DNA from 3 places in the Citrobacter sp. LJND-P06 genome. Region 2 is predicted to be linked to each of the others. Evidence: predicted binding sites of a transcription regulator. Region 2 holds the regulator's gene; each other region holds the start of a gene.
The links. Region 2 encodes ArgR, which controls arginine synthesis, uptake and breakdown. Its sites were predicted from a motif close to ANTGAATAAAAATACANT; they were not measured.
Positions count from the first base shown of each region.

Region 1: the regulator ArgR is predicted to act here: its motif matches at 1,614-1,631, upstream of argF (ornithine carbamoyltransferase).
Region 3: the regulator ArgR is predicted to act here: its motif matches at 2,000-2,017, upstream of argC (N-acetyl-gamma-glutamyl-phosphate reductase).

Region 1 is NZ_CP187317.1:4,041,360-4,044,638, forward strand. Features, by position in the region: gene ACO7SM_RS19100 (GNAT family N-acetyltransferase) at 1-244, shown strand, start outside; gene miaE (tRNA isopentenyl-2-thiomethyl-A-37 hydroxylase MiaE) at 258-1,019, opposite strand; gene rraB (ribonuclease E inhibitor RraB) at 1,079-1,495, opposite strand; gene argF (ornithine carbamoyltransferase) at 1,659-2,663, shown strand; gene ACO7SM_RS19120 (YhcH/YjgK/YiaL family protein) at 2,710-3,162, opposite strand.
Region 2 is NZ_CP187317.1:456,739-460,017, reverse strand. Features, by position in the region: gene mdh (malate dehydrogenase) at 39-977, opposite strand; gene argR (transcriptional regulator ArgR) at 1,393-1,863, shown strand; gene yhcN (peroxide/acid stress response protein YhcN) at 2,241-2,504, shown strand; gene yhcN-B (DUF1471 family stress response protein YhcN-B) at 2,604-2,870, shown strand; gene ACO7SM_RS02190 (barstar family protein) at 2,933-3,205, opposite strand.
Region 3 is NZ_CP187317.1:4,389,439-4,392,717, forward strand. Features, by position in the region: gene argB (acetylglutamate kinase) at 98-874, opposite strand; gene argC (N-acetyl-gamma-glutamyl-phosphate reductase) at 882-1,886, opposite strand; gene argE (acetylornithine deacetylase) at 2,065-3,216, shown strand.

The DNA.
Region 1 (3,279 bases), 1.1 Mb from region 2:
TTGTGAATTGCAGAAGATGTATTTCCTGCCTTCTGCCCGCGGCAAAGGGATGGCGAAAAAGCTGGCGCTGATGGCGCTCGATCACGCCCGTGCGCAGGGTTTTAAGCGTTGTTATCTGGAAACCACTGCCTTTCTGAAAGAAGCGATTGCGCTGTATGAACATCTCGGCTTTGAGCATATCGACGGGCCGCTTGGCTGCACCGGCCATGTCGATTGCGAAGTGCGAATGCTGAAAGTGCTATAATGTTTCCCTCTCCTCAGGGAGAGGGGATTCCACTGTGAAAGCGAAACTCGTCGTCCGGCGAGGTGATTAACGCCGCCTCCACTTCACCAAAGAAGCGCACGCGCGGCGTAATATCCGCTTTTGACACCTGCTGCGCCAGCGCCAGGTAATCCTGATAGTGACGCGCCTCTGAACGCAGCAGCGAGAGATAAAATTTCTGCAACGGCTCATCGAGAAAGGGAGCCAGCGCGGCAAAACGCTCGCAGGAACGCGCTTCGATATACGCCCCGCAAATCAGCTTATCAATCAGCGTCAGCGGTTCGTGGGTACGCACCTCTTTCAGCATCCCTTTGGCATAGCGACTGGCGGTGATCTTCACATACGGGATCTGGCGCGCGGTCATGGCCTCGCGCACCTGCCAGAAGTGATGCAACTCCTCTTTGATAAGCAGCACCATACTGTCGATCAACGCCTGCCCCCACGGATCGTCCGTCTGCGGCATCGCGCTTTTGCCTATCTGCTTATGCAGGGCGACGAAATCGGGCTCCGGCCCTTCGCGGAAGGCAAACGCTTCGTAGGGCTGTAACCAGGCGAGCAACGCATCAGCGCCTTGTTTATCCGCAACATATTTACGCACCAGCAGCATCGCCGTTTGCGCGGCTTTCAGCTCACACACCAGGTGGTCAGTTAACAGCAGCGGGAGATTCGCCGGATCGCGGGCTTTATCGAGCCACGCCGTTGGCGTTGGGCATTGCAGAAAAGAGAGAACCGGGGAGAGTATTTGCGGGTAATCCATTGGCAACCTATCATTAAGGTACGACAGCAGGCGCTGTCGTACCGTATAGCATCTGGAACTTAGTGGCGCACACCGTCGTCGTCTTCGTCGACGAAATCTTCATCGTCGCCGTCTTCGCCGTTAGGGTCTTCAAAGTAGGTTCCCCAGCCGTCGTAGTCCACTTCAAACTTCTCTGCCAGATTCATCAGTTGCTCTACCTGAGCATCTATTATCTCAGCGTTCAGCGCGCATTCGCTGAGGATATCGCAGCAAATGACGGTATCGCCCTCTTCCACTTCCAGCTCTTCCGGCTCGGTCACTTCATAGCCGAGTTTGAACGCTTCGACCGCGGCTTTCTCCAGCGTTTCGAAGTCATCTGCGGAAAGGTGATGCTCAATGGTGTACAGCGCGTCGGGATCGCTGCCATCCTCGAGTAATTCTTCAATAATCAAGCGCGTCTCTTCACGCTGCTCTTCCAGTAGTTCCGGGTTTGCCATGGCTGATTCCTCATAATGTCCTGCCGATACTCTTATTGTCACATACCGCTGACATTGCCTCCACCTTTCCAGCAAAGATTTGTTAAACAGGGTTGCAAATGAATAACCATCCATATAAATTGAATTTATATTCAACAAGTGGTCTTAACCATGTGAGGGAACCATGTCTGCGTTATATCAGAAGCATTTCTTGAAGTTGCTTGATTTCACCTCCGCTGAACTTACCACTCTGCTGCAACTCGCCGCGCAGCTAAAAGCCGATAAAAAAAACGGTAGCGAAACGCCAAAACTGACCGGTAAAAATATCGCGCTCATCTTCGAAAAAGACTCGACCCGTACCCGATGCTCTTTCGAAGTTGCCGCATACGATCAAGGCGCCCGCGTGACTTACCTCGGCCCCAGCGGCAGCCAGATTGGCCATAAAGAATCGATCAAAGATACCGCGCGCGTGCTGGGGCGCATCTACGACGGCATCCAGTATCGCGGCTACGGCCAGGATATTGTCGAAACACTGGCGGCGTATGCTGGCGTGCCGGTGTGGAACGGCCTGACCAATGAATTTCACCCGACGCAATTACTGGCTGATCTGCTGACCATGCAGGAGCATCTGCCGGGCAAAGCGTTCAATGAAATGACGCTGGTGTATGCAGGCGATGCGCGCAACAACATGGGCAATTCGATGCTGGAAGCGGCGGCATTAACGGGGCTGAATCTACGCCTGGTTGCGCCAACGTCCTGCTGGCCGGAAGCGTCCCTTGTGGCGGAATGCAAGGCGATGGCGCAGAAAAACGGCGGTGATATCACACTGACCGAAGAGATTGCGGCAGGCGTAAAAGGCGCTGACTTTATCTATACCGATGTGTGGGTGTCGATGGGGGAAGCCAAAGAGAAGTGGGCAGAACGTATCGCGCTGCTACGTGAATATCAGGTGAATAGCGCGATGATGGCGCTGACCGATAACCCGCAGGTGAAATTCCTCCACTGCCTGCCCGCGTTCCACGATGACCAGACCACCCTCGGTAAGAAAATGGCACAGGAGTATGGTTTGCATGGCGGTATGGAAGTCACCGATGAAGTATTTGAGTCTCCGGCAAGCATTGTCTTTGATCAGGCTGAAAACCGTATGCACACCATCAAAGCGGTCATGGTGGCGACGTTAAGCCAGTAAGTTGAGTTGCCGGATGGCGCTGTGCCATCCGGCAAATGTGGGGAAATTATGCCACCAGCATCTTCACGACAGCCTTACGCACTGTCGCTGGTGTGCCCACCGCGCACAGCGGCTTATGCACTTCACCCGGATAAAACACCACGAAATCACCTTCGCTCAGCACGACGGTTTTTTCCTCAATGCCTTCGGGCAAAAATGCAATGTCTTTGTCCGCCAGCCAGTCCGTCTCCGGCGTACCCGCAGGTAGCGTACTGAACGTCATCCCTTCCTGTCCCTTTAACACGATCTGAATATCGAGGTAACGGGCGTGGAATTCGGCACGGCGCTTCTCAAACGGTTCCGTCATATCTTCTGAGATCAGATAGAACAGGCGGCTGCCGTCGATATCATGCTTACCCTTTTCGGTCGCATCCGTCACGTTTGCTTTGATATATTCAATCGCCTGGCGCAGTTCTTCCGGCAGCCAGGATTGCAGATTGTGGATATTACCTGTGATCATCCTACACCCCATTAATTAAAACGTCGTTTCATTTTAGTGGTTATACGGAAAAATCGACTGCCACACCATTGCTATTTCATCATATTTTGCGACAGCGCATGTTTTTCGTGGCGATCG
Region 2 (3,279 bases):
CGCAATGCTCCGGTTTTTTTTCACTGATGGCGGTTCGCTTACTTATTAACGAACTCTTCGCCCAGGGTGATATCTTTCTTCAGCGTATCCAGCATACCTTCCATCGCATTCTGCTCAAAGGCACTCAGTTTGCCGATAGACTGGCGCTCTTCCACACCATTTTTGCCCAGCAGCAGCGGCTGTGAGAAGAAACGCGCATACTGGCCGTCGCCTTCAACGTAGGCACATTCCACAACGCCTTTTTCGCCCTGCAGCGCACGAACCAGCGACAGGCCAAAACGTGCGGCAGCCTGACCCATAGACAGGGTTGCAGATCCGCCACCGGCTTTAGCTTCAACCACTTCAGTACCCGCGTTCTGGATACGTTTGGTCAGGGCTGCGGCCTCTTCCTCGGTGAAGCTAACGCCAGGGATTTGCGACAGCAGTGGCAGAATCGTCACACCAGAGTGTCCGCCAATCACCGGTACTTCAACCTCAGTTGGCAGCTTGCCTTTCAGTTCCGCAACAAAGGTGTTGGAGCGGATGATGTCCAGCGTGGTCACGCCAAACAGTTTGTTCTTGTCGTAAACACCGGCTTTCTTCAGGACTTCTGCAGCGATAGCGACAGTGGTGTTCACCGGGTTGGTGATAATACCCACGCACGCTTTCGGGCAGGTTTTCGCAATCTGCTGAACCAGGTTTTTCACGATACCGGCGTTAACGTTAAACAGGTCGGAACGATCCATACCCGGTTTACGCGCCACACCCGCGGAGATCAGAACCACATCCGCACCTTCCAGTGCCGGGGTTGCGTCTTCGCCACAGAAACCTTTGATCTTCACAGCAGTTGGGATATGGCTCAAGTCAGTGGCCACACCTGGGGTCACTGGAGCGATGTCGTACAGGGAGAGTTCTGAACCTGAAGGCAGTTGATTCTTTAACAGTAATGCTAGCGCCTGACCGATACCGCCAGCTGCGCCGAGGACTGCAACTTTCATCCTAAACTCCTTATTATATTGATAAGCTAAGTGTTTAATGCTCCGCGGCGGCGACCTTAATTCACAAAATTAATGATTACAATACTCACGTGTCAAGAATGCGGAGTCACGCGAATTTGGCTTTTATGCATTTAATTTACGTAATCCAAAGCCACTGCAGCAGTAGAGCAACTTTTCCACAGGTGCGGACAATATACCCTACTCCCCCCTCAAAACAACATCAATTTGATAACATTTAATTTACTTTTAACCTTATTTGCGAGCCGTGACACAGGCATGTTTCTTGATAACGAAATTTGATAAAATTCCGCTCTTTCATAACATTATTTCAGCCTCGAACAAGGCAGACTGTTTGCATAAAAATTCATCTGTATGCACAATAATGTTGTTTCTACCGCCATATTACGGGTGACTTATGCGAAGCTCGGCAAAACAAGAAGAATTAGTAAAGGCGTTTAAAGCGCTGCTTAAAGAAGAAAAATTCAGCTCACAGGGTGAAATCGTCCTCGCTTTGCAGGATCAGGGCTTTGATAACATCAACCAGTCCAAAGTCTCACGTATGCTGACAAAGTTCGGCGCCGTGCGAACCCGCAACGCAAAAATGGAGATGGTGTACTGCCTCCCGGCAGAGTTGGGTGTCCCCACGACATCCAGCCCGTTAAAGAACCTGGTATTAGATATCGACTTCAATGATGCCGTTGTGGTGATCCATACAAGCCCTGGCGCTGCGCAACTGATCGCACGCCTGCTGGATTCACTGGGCAAAGCGGAAGGTATCCTCGGGACAATTGCGGGCGATGACACCATTTTCACAACCCCTGCTAATGGCTTCTCGGTGAAAGATCTGTACGAAGCGATTCTCGAACTGTTCGAACAAGAGCTGTAATCCCCTCTCCCCGCCGCCATACACGGCGGGGAAAATCCTGTCTTCCCCCCTGCTTCACGCATGTTTCCACTGCTTTTAATTTAACGAATAGTGCGTTTAACCGCTGAAACACATTCACCCAATCAATGATAAATTCAAAAACGCACATTTTGTTAAATATCATATCTTTATGAATTTATTAGCTTTAAATCGAAAAACTCGCCATCAGGCGCATTTTTAATTCCATGTGATTATAAAAACCATATTTTTTAATACTTAATTACCCACTAAACCATTAGCAGGGTATTAATTAATCGCGTGACTAGTGTATACTTGATTTTGTGATGAGGGTCACGAAACAAAAGACCCCAATAAAAGAATTCGACGAGGTAAATATCATGAAAATCAAAACAACGGTTGCTACGTTAAGTATTCTGTCTGTTCTCTCATTCGGTGCATTCGCCGCAGATTCCATCAATGCCCAGCAGGCGCAAAACCGCGAAGCTATCGGTTCGGTTTCCGTCAGCGCGGTCGGCTCTTCACCGATGGACATGCATGAAATGCTGAACAAAAAAGCGGAACAACAAGGCGCCTCCGCATATCAGATAACCGAAGCGCGTAGCGGTAGCCACTGGCACGCCACCGCAGAACTGTACAAATAAGTTACGCCTGGTATCGCTAATGCAAACAGTCACTCGCGGGAATATCGCATAAGAACACCCTGCAAACCGCTGAGTTAACCGTATTGAGGAATGTCTATAATGAACACTAAATATCTTATCGCTTCACTCGGCCTGGCTTCCGTTCTCTCTTTCGGCGCAAACGCCGCCGTACACCAGGTCAACGCGCAAGAAGCACAAAATCTGCAATCCATGGGCAGTATCTCTGTTTCTCAGATTGGTAGCTCGCCGATGGATATGCGTCAGGAACTCGCCGCTAAAGCCGAGAAAGCAGGCGCCAGCAGCTATCGCGTGGTTGAACTGAAAGAAGGGTCACAGTGGCACGCCACGGCAGAACTCTATAAATAAACCCTCGTCGTCTAGTCCGACGACTTGCCCCCGCCTGTCGGGGGCTTTTTTATACCTGACGTTTAGATCCGAACGTTAAAACGTAGCTGTCCTTCCAGCTCTTCTTCTGCTTCATCGAACAGCAAAATCAACGCCCCATAACGTCGGCGCTGCTTTTCAGGTAGATGAACAAACTCTATTTCCAGCGGCAACGGCAATACTTCGCCGGTCACTATCTCCCACAAAGAATCCAGATCGCTGATCTGTTCTCTGGCAATACCAAACATCCGCGCAAACTCACGGTAAAAATCACTCTGGTTTTCTATCTCATCAAAATCAAAGGTATAGATATTCATTGCCCGCCACCACCTCCGGTAAGCGCTTTCGCATCCCACCACACTACCTGCCACGACGATTCCTGCACATCGGT
Region 3 (3,279 bases), 730 kb from region 2:
TTCCTTAATAATCAAATTTTTGCCCGGTGGCGCTGCGCTTACCGGGCCTACAAGCCCACATTGGCCGGATACGCAAAGCGCCATCCGGCACAGAATCTTACGCCAGAATACGCGTACCGATCGGCGTACCATTAAATAACGCCGGAAGTTGTTCCGCATGACGCCAGGAGGCGATATCCACCGGACGACCCAGCGTACGCGCCGCATCCAGAGCCGCATTCACCTTCACAATCATGCCATCAGTAATGATGCCCTGTTCAATCAGTTGTTCCGCTTTGTCGGCGGTCATCTCGGCAATACGCTGGCCTTTCCCGTCGAGAATGCCGCTCACATCGGAGAGCAGAATGAGATCCGCACCGAGCGTTGCCGCCAGCGCGGTTGCTGCCTGGTCGGCATTGACGTTCATCAACTCGCCTTCTTCGGTCACGCCGATTGAGCTAACCACCGGCAGAAAACCGCTTTCCAGCAGGGTGTTAATCAGCTTAGGCGAACCCGGCTGCGCCAGTCCAACATGGCCTAACGCTTCGTCGAGCTGAGTCACTTTTACGCTGTCACCGTCGCCAAGATAAAGACCCACAGAGGCAATATGATGTTTCTTCGCCCACGCCAGCAGGGTTTTGTTTGCCGTCCCCGCCAGCGCGCCGGTAATGATGTCAATCTGGTCAGCAGGCGTCACACGCAGGCCGTTTTTCTTTTTCACCGGCAGGTTGAGCCCTTTCATCAGCTCATCCACCACACAGCCGCCGCCATGCACAATGACCAGCGGACGCTGATGCGATTCACGATAGTCCACCAGTGCAGTAAACAGACGCTCCAGCGCCTCTTCGCTATCCAGTAATACGCCGCCCAGCTTGATAATCAATGGATTCATCATTGCACCCTTAAATAAGAGACTGCGTTTCGGCAAAGCCAAAACGGATGTTAGCGCACTGCATGGCCTGCGCCGCTGCGCCTTTCAATAAGTTGTCTTCGGTTGCCACAACAATCAGGTGCTCGCCCTGTACTGCGAATCCGATATCGCAGAACGGTAACCCAACAACGTTCTTCAGTGCCGGAACGCCTTTGTCATACAGACGCACCAGCGGTTTATCACCATACGCCTGTTGCAATACCTGTCCGACCTGAGCCTGCGTGACACCCGGTTTCAGGCGGCAGGTAATGGTTTCCAGAATGCCGCGTGGGAAGTTCCCCAGATGCGGCGTGAAGATAACGTCGGCTCCCAGATGCGTTGCGATTTCCGGCTGATGGCGGTGCGTAAACACGCCGTACGGTTGCAGGCTCACTTCGCAGAAGCTATTTGAAATTGCGGCCTTGCGCCCGGCGCCGCTCACGCCGCTGGTGGCGTTAATCACCGGCCACTGGGAAAGCTCCAGCAGATCGGCATCAATCAGCGGTTTTAGCGAAAGCTGCGCTGCCGTGGGGTAGCACCCCGGAACGGCAATCAGGTTCGCCTCTTTCAGTTTATCGGCGTTCCACTCGGCCAGACCGTACACCGCCTGCTCCAGCAGTTCAGGGTGCTGATGCGTAAAACCATAATATGTTTCGTAGAAGGCGGCATCATTAACGCGGAACGCACCGGATAGGTCGAACACCACACAGCCTGCCGCCAGAAATTGCGGCGCCAGGTCGTGACTCACCTCATGGGCAGTGGCGAGGAACACCACATCCACCCCTGCGCTAAACTCGCTAATATCAGACATCGGTTGCAACGGTAGATCGACAATGCCCTTTAACTGCGGATGTAAATCGGAGATTAACTTTCCCGCATCATTGCTTTGCGCTGAGACGGTCAAAGCGGTTATGGTCATATCAGGATGGCGATTTACATAGGTCACAAGCTCTGCGCCAGCATAACCACTGGCACCCACAATCAGCGTATTCAACATCGGGGCTGTTCACCTTCTTACGTCTATGTGATCGGGAAGACGGGAATCTTCCTCACCGGGTTAAGGTTTTTCACCTCACCTTACACTTGGTGGGTTTTATTACGCTTAACGTTATTGTATTTTTATTCACAAATACTGCATGAATATTGATACTATCATGACCTAAGGTGTGTCAACAATGAAAAACGATTTACCGCCATTTATCGAGATTTACCGCGCTCTGATTGCCACACCATCGATTAGCGCAACCGAAGAAGCGCTGGATCAAAGCAATGCGTCTTTAATCACTCTACTGGCTGAATGGTTTACGGATTTGGGCTTTCAGGTTGACGTTCAGCCCGTCCCCGGAACCCGTCATAAATTCAATATGCTCGCCAGTGTCGGACACGGTGCGGGTGGTCTGTTGCTAGCCGGGCATACCGACACCGTACCGTTTGATGATGGACGCTGGACGCGCGACCCTTTCACGCTGACCGAACACGACAATAAGCTCTACGGTCTGGGCACGGCTGACATGAAAGGTTTCTTCGCGTTTATTCTCGATGCCCTGCGCGACGTGGATGTCACAAAGCTGAAAAAACCGCTCTACATTCTGGCGACCGCCGATGAAGAAACCAGCATGGCGGGCGCGCGCTATTTTGCAGAAACCTCTTCTCTGCGCCCGGACTGCGCGATTATTGGCGAACCGACATCGCTGCAACCGGTGCGCGCCCACAAAGGCCATATTTCAAACGCGATACGTATTCTGGGTCAGTCTGGGCACTCCAGCGATCCGGCGCGTGGCGTGAATGCGATTGAACTGATGCATGACGCGATTGGCCGCATCATGCAACTGCGTGACGACCTGAAAGAGCGCTATCACTACGAAGCGTTTACCGTCCCGTACCCGACGTTAAATCTGGGTCATATTCATGGCGGCGATGCGGCGAACCGTATCTGCGCCTGTTGTGAACTGCATATGGATATCCGTCCGCTGCCGGGCATGACGCTAAATGATCTTAACGGCCTGCTCAATGACGCTCTGGCGCCAGTGAGCGAACGCTGGCCGGGTCGCCTGACGGTGTCAGAATTGCACCCACCGATCCCAGGCTACGAGTGCCCGCCCAATCATCAACTGGTTGAGGTGGTCGAAAAGCTGCTGGGGACGAAAACGGATGTGGTGAACTACTGCACCGAAGCGCCGTTTATCCAGACGCTATGCCCAACGCTGGTGCTCGGGCCGGGTTCCATTAACCAGGCCCATCAGCCGGATGAGTATCTGGAAACTCGCTTCATTAAGCCAACACGTGAATTGATCACGCAAGTGGTACATCACTTCTGCTGGCATTAACGATCCCTCGCCTCGCCCATCCGAAAGGAATAGGCGAGGCGAGATTGTTACATTTTCATTAGC